One region of the Peribacillus sp. TH16 genome, then DNA from elsewhere that is predicted to be linked to it. Evidence: riboswitches for the same ligand, from Rfam matches in the RefSeq annotation. Region 1 holds a riboswitch; the other holds the start of a gene.
What was found. A riboswitch is a leader RNA that binds a small molecule or an ion and turns the genes downstream of it on or off. The one in region 1 is predicted to bind ZMP and ZTP.

Region 1 (3,478 bases):
GAACGTGCACAGTATGCGAATCTTATATTGAAAAAAGGTGTACTTTAATTAGTGAATCTAAAAGGAGTGAGTTATTTGCAAAAAATTCCGAATATTATGTATGTTTATGCGATTTTTGGTGGCTTGGCTGGACTTTTATATGGTTTTGATTCTGGTGCCATTTCTCCAGCGATTCCCTTTATTACCGAGGAATTTGGATTAAGCCCAGCCGGCCAAGGATTGATTGTAAGTTTCCTTCTTTTAGGAGCATTGCCTGCTATTGTTCTTTCAACCTCCTTATCTAAAGTATTAGGAAGGAAATCGCTCTTAATAGGAGCAGGCATCACGTTTATTGTTGGGTCTATTGGTTGTGCCTTCGCTACTAATGTAAGCGTTTTAATAGGATCGCGATTTATCCTTGGAATCGGATGCGGAATAGCCAATATGTGTTCGTTGATATATCTGGTTGAATTAGCTCCACCTAAAATCAGAGGATTAATTGGTGCATTATATCAATTAAGTGTAAATGTCGGAATTTTAAGTGCTTACATTGTAGGAGCTTCCTTTTCTGCTAGTGGTTCTTGGAGAATCATGCTAGGAATAGGTATTATTCCTGCTGCAATCTTTACGATTGGGATGCTAATCTCACCCGAAAGTCCACGTTGGCTAATGACTGCAGGAAAAGAAGAACGTGCAAGAAAAGTATTAATGAAACTAAGAGGATCGAAGAAAGAAGTGGAAGATGAAATAAGCGATATTAATTATTCACTAAAACAGCAAACTGTCGGATTCAAACATTTAGTTGGCCAGTATAAAAAGATTCTAAATATGAACTTCATATTAACGTTTTTTCAGGTCTTCACTGGGATTAATGCAGTAGTATACTTTGCTCCAATCATCTTTGAAGGAGTGGAAATTAACGGGTGGAGCGGATCGAATATAGCCAACTTCGGGATAGGTACTGCCTTAGTTATTTCCACGGCTATATCGCTATTCATTGTTGATAAACTGGGAAGAAAAACATTATTAATCTATAGTATTGGCGGGCAGGTCCTACCATTAATCGGTTTAGCACTATTTTCAGATTTTACGATATTTAGTATGGTTTGTGTGTTCTTATACGTCTTCGCGTTTGGAATCGGTCTAGGTCCTGTATTCTGGCTATTCATACCTGAAGTGTTACCTTTGCAGGCAAGAGCGATCGGAATGGGAGTCATTACATTTTTACAGTACACATTGAATTTTCTTTTTTCGTATACTTTCCCGCCATTGTTAAGTGTCATTGGAAATAATGTCTTCTTAATATACGCGGTATTATCAATAGTTGCTTGCGTATTTATTCACTATAAAACACCAGAAACCAAAGGGAAAACTTTAGAAGAAATTGAAGAGTACTGGCGTCAGCAAGATATGGAAAAAGCTATTAAACCTGCTTAAGGGTTTAACCCTTCCAATACAAGAACTAAAGATAGAACATCTATTGGAAGAATATTCTTCTTGCTAAGGGGACTGAGCAATGGGGAATTCTACTAAATAATTCTGCCAAAGGAACTGAAATAGGATAACCTTTTAAAATTGTAGTTGAAGGTTGATGGAGAATTTGATAAAATATAATTAATTAAAAAGACTATGTGTGACTGGCGAAACGCGGATAACCGTGAGGGAGCATATAGTGTCGTAGCCGTTCGCCTGGGCAGAGGTAAGGGAAATTATCCCTTGCCTCTTTCTGTTTATTAGGAGAGGATAGTGAAGACTAAAATCCATTATTAGAGAATACACAGATTTTTATGAAATTTGATTAGTAGCTTGCTTAACATCTTGTTAATTAATTTAGGAATTTAAAAACTATCATAAATTAAAAGAGGAGAAATAATATGAGCACATTAATTTTAGAAAAACTGAAAACAATCAAAACCTTAAATAATATTGCTGAAAGCGGGTTAAATGTATTCAATAAGGATAACTTTACTATCGACAATGACAGTGAAAACCCTGATGCTGTTGTTCTTCGTAGCTTTAACATGCATGCATTAGAATTAGGCGATAATTTAAAAGCAATCGCAAGGGCTGGAGCGGGTGTCAATAATATTCCCGTCGACAAATGCACAGAGCAAGGAATTGTTGTTTTTAATACCCCTGGTGCTAACGCTAACGCTGTAAAAGAAATGGTACTAACCTCTTTAATGGCTTCATCTCGTAACCTTTTTGCCGGTGTGGCCTGGACAAAGACGTTAGAAGGTGAAGGAGAACAAGTTCCAAAGCTTGTAGAAGCAGGAAAGAAACAATTTGTTGGAAAAGAAATCAAGGGGAAAACTCTTGGTGTAATCGGTTTAGGAGCGATCGGTGCGCTTGTAGCTAATGATGCACTAGGTTTAGACATGGATGTGATTGGATTTGACCCGTTCATCTCTGTCGATACAGCTTGGAACTTGTCCCGCAATGTACAGCGCGCTATGACGATTGAACAGTTGTTTGCTGAATCTGATTATATTACTGTACACGTGCCATTAACTGATGATACAAGAGGAATGTTTAACCAAGAAACATTTAGCATCATGAAACCGGGCGTACATATTTTGAATTTCTCACGTGGTGAGCTTGTGAATGAAACGGATATGGAAGCTGCACTTGAAAGCGGGAAAGTTGGCAGGTTTATTACAGACTTCCCGAATGAAAATGTATTGAAAATGAAAAATGTAGTTCCAATCCCACATCTTGGTGCCTCTACGCAAGAATCAGAGGAAAACTGTGCTATTATGGCAGCTCGTCAAGTGAAGTTGTTCTTAGAAACAGGGAACATCAAAAACTCAGTGAATTTTCCAAACACTTCCCTTCCTTATACAGGAAAGCGTCGTGTGGCAACTTTCCACGAAAACGTTCCAAACATGGTTGGGCAGATCACACTGGCTATATCAGACTATAATTTGAACATCGCTGACATGGTTAACAGAAGCCGTGGTGGATACGCGTATACGATGATTGACATTGACGGTGAAGTAAACGGCGATATCATTCCTGGTTTAGAGGAAAAAATCAAACAAATCACAGGCATCGTTACAACTCGTATTATTTAACATACTTTAATTGAACAGGAAGAAAGCGTACTTTCCTGCTCAAATGATAAATATTAGTACAAGCCTCAATTCCTTTAAGGAGTTGAGGCTTTTTTATTTTAGGCTTTGTTAGACAGTAATGCTGTTGATTTTTGAACAAATATAAGAGACTACTTATTGTGGTCTTCTATAGAACTAGCACCTGTTTCTATAAGAAAAGCGATTCCTATTAAAGAATCGCGCCCGTTGGTTGAATGAGGAAAAGGTGTAATCCTTTTAGTAACATGCTCAGATAACCTTACTTTTCAATTGCAGTTTTTTTATTTTAATTTCCTATGCCGGGCGAATTCATTAATACAATTCTCCAACCATCTGGATCTTCAATTGTAACACCTGATTTTTCCCAATATGGATTTTCTGGAGATACTGAATCATAACCCATACCT
Region 2 (3,478 bases), on a different contig from region 1:
TGTGGTGAGTTTGGTGAATATCACTCATTCGTATATAACGGAGACATTTTCTCTAATCCGATACAACTAGACTTGGAAGATGAAATGTTTGTACTTCCTGCCAATCAATTTTTCAGCGAGGTTGGCTATAAACGTGTGGTAAAAGTGTAAATTCTTCATTACTATTGTCAGGTATCTTAAGGACAAAAACCCAAAAGGATGCCTGACACCTTTTTTTATGATCTCAATTCAGCTTTTACATTAATTGCGGATTTAATCTTATCAAGATACAAACTGAGTAAATCCCCATTTTCCATTATAATTACGATGAAGATTTTGTATAGCTCACTATTAACTGATTATGGATTGGTTTTATATCTGGCAAAATACGCTATTTTTTTTAACTATAAAATTTTCCATGCCCATTAATGGGAATACCCTTCCAATCGCCAGCACACAAAAAAAACATGGTCATAAAGTAACCATGTTTTCATTCTACTCATATAGCGGTGTCTACACTAAAAGTTATTTATTGAAAAATTCTTTGTTAATTTTTTCAGCCTCAGCCATGTATTCTGTTTTAATCCCGCTTTTAACTCCCCACCAATAGAAGCCAAGTGCTAGACATGCGATGACCACCATATCCCAGCCAAATGTAAGAATATTTTTTCCGCCGAACTTCTCACTACCAATATAAGAAATCAAAATCATACAACCTAAGTAAAGAAGCATCCAAACACCTGATAAAAATTGTTTTTTGAATCCATTCCATTTATTTTTCGCTTGATAATAAAAGTAAATAGGAAGTCCAATGGCAATGATGAAAACCACTTCTCCTGTTAATGGCCAACGCGCCCAATATAAAGTAAGCGATGCAAAAACAAATCCACATGGTGCAATAATAGAAGCACCTTTTAAGTAAAATGGACGATTAAAATGAGAAGCTGTACGTCTTAATGTTGCCAATGCAACTGGCCCCATGATATACGAAATAAGTGTAGCAACTGAAATCACTTCAGCAAGTACGCCCCATCCGCGGAATAAAAATAAAAAGATAAAACATACTCCTAAGTTTAATAACATCGCTGGACGAGGAACACCATAAAGTGGATGTAATGTACCAAAGATATTCGGTAAGTACCCATTTTTCTGCATTCCATAAAGCATACGCGAAGTTGTCGCTGTATAAGTAGCACCTGTACCAGACGGTGATACAAATGCATCTACATACAATACAATCGCTAACCAGTTAAGACTAAGAGCAATTGCCAAATCAGCAAAAGGTGAATTGAAATTCAGATGACTCCATCCGTTCACGATCATAGACGGATCAACTGCACCGATAAACACAACTTGTAATATAACGTATATAAAACCTGCAATTAGAATAGACCCAATAACAGCAATAGGTATAGACTTATTCGGAGACTTAGCTTCTCCTGCCATATTAACGGGACTTTGAAATCCATTAAACGCAAACACGATACCAGAAGTAGCTACTGCTGTTAAAACGCTTGCCCAACCATATGGTGCGATCCCTTGAGAACTTGTAAAGTTTTCACCATGAAATCCAGCAAAAAATAACGATCCTGCCATTACACCTGGAACAATTAATTTAAAAATAGTAATAAATGAATTTGCCTTAGCAAAAAGGTTAACTGTCCAATAGTTGACGAAGAAATAGAACAATAGTAGTAAAGAAGCTATGAATAATCCTTTGATCGTTAAGATATTGTTATCAACTAAAGAATGAGTCCATCTGGCCCATTCCCAAGGCCACGTACTCATATATTGTACTGAAGCAATGGCCTCAACGGTAATAGTCGAAGCGATAGATATCCAGTTTGCCCACGCAGCTAAAAATCCAATAAAAGAGCCATGCGAGTATTGAGGATACTTAACCATTCCTCCAGCTTCAGGAAACATTGCCCCAAGCTCTGCGTAAGATAATGCGATAAATAAAATTACAACCATACCGATAATCCAAGAAAAAATAGCTGCTGGTCCTGCAATCTGGGCAGCTTTCCACGCTCCGAACAACCAACCTGAGCCGATAATAGAACCAATACCTGTCATAGTTAAAGCAAAAGTCCCCATCTTTCTATGCATATTACTCATCCCTACCTACACCTCTTCCTAGGAAAATAAAAAACACTTGATCTAAAAAAATCAAGTGTTTGCCCAGGCGCGCGGCTTATACTCTATATGCTCCCCCATGGTACTCCATGTTGCGCCAGTTACATATAGAAAAATAGTTTTTTTTTAGTATATAGGATTATATTTAATTTCACAATACTTGAAAAACATTTATATTTTATAAATAATCCCATTGTTTTTTTCGGAATTCACTATTAATATTCTTTTTAATTTGAAAAAATTAGGTGGATTAAGCTCCAAAAAACAAACATTCGATTTCTAGAACTATATCCTTCAACAATATAATCATTTCCCTTTAACATTATACTTAAAAATCTTTAATAGCTTATATGTGCAAAATAAACCGTTCCAAATTAATGGGTTTCCCGATTTTCTTTATTCCTTTTAAGGTTCGGGTTTATTGCAATAATATCAAAGCAACTTTGTTCGAAATAACCGATTTGCTAGAATCAACCATAACGGTGGGGAGGTTCCATGACCACAATGGGATATAAATCCCCCATATTTCTAAAATACCTTATCGGTTTTCAATTTCACTGGATTATTCCCCCTTTACTCCCAGTGTTCTTTTCTTCCGCAAAAAAAGTCATGCACAAGTTGGGGAAAAAGCCTGAGGGATGAAGACCTCTCTTTGCTTTGTCCACAATTTATGCACAACTTTAATTAGTATCTATTATATTTAAACTAACAGTGAAACACACTCAGCATAGCTAGAATGATGAACGTAGATTAATAGTATTTTAATGTTTCCTTGAACAAGATGATGTCCCTAAATCCTTACTTGCTTCTTAGCTGGAAATATCATCATCGGTCTTAGCCTCTAATGGTACTCGCTTCTCCATTTTTAAAATGTAATAACTTGCTACGACTATAGCTAGGAAAACGACCCCAACAATCAGGGAAATACGAGTACTAGGGTTAATCCACATACCAACCAGCACCATCAGTAAAAATGCAATTGTTGCATAGTTGCTGTAAGGGGCAAAAGGCATTTTGAACGGGTGGTTTTCCATTTCCGCAGCTCTTACCTTTCTGAATTTAAGCTCACTAATAAGTAAGACAAACCATGGAATCATTCCAGGTAGAACACTAGCACTGTAAACATAAAGGAATAGTTGTGGCGGTGCAAGGTAGTTCAAGACAACACCAATTGCTAAACCTAAAAGGACAGCAATCGTACAATAAGCTGGCACTCCATTTTTAGATACTTTCGCAAAGATTTTAGGAGCTTGACCGTTCATTGCTAGAGTGTAAAGCATACGACCTGCACTGAAAATCCCACTATTACATCCAGACATCGCCGCTGTGATTACGACAAAGTTAATAATACCTGCTGCTGCAG

Region 2: linked by a shared signal. The riboswitch ahead of JFV29_RS10190 (APC family permease) and the one ahead of JFV29_RS22955 (phosphoglycerate dehydrogenase) in region 1 are both predicted to bind ZMP and ZTP.

The regions. Positions count from the first base shown of each region.
Region 1 is NZ_JAEKEM010000009.1:1,854,371-1,857,848, reverse strand. It holds gene JFV29_RS22965 (RbsD/FucU family protein) at 1-48, shown strand, start outside; gene JFV29_RS22960 (sugar porter family MFS transporter) at 76-1,416, shown strand; ZMP/ZTP riboswitch at 1,603-1,681, shown strand; gene JFV29_RS22955 (phosphoglycerate dehydrogenase) at 1,854-3,053, shown strand; gene JFV29_RS22950 (VOC family protein) at 3,358-3,478, opposite strand, start outside.
Region 2 is NZ_JAEKEM010000002.1:2,108,819-2,112,296, forward strand. It holds gene JFV29_RS10185 (adenine nucleotide alpha hydrolase) at 1-150, shown strand, start outside; gene JFV29_RS10190 (APC family permease) at 505-2,097, opposite strand; ZMP/ZTP riboswitch at 2,152-2,230, opposite strand; gene JFV29_RS10195 (amino acid permease) at 2,925-3,478, opposite strand, start outside.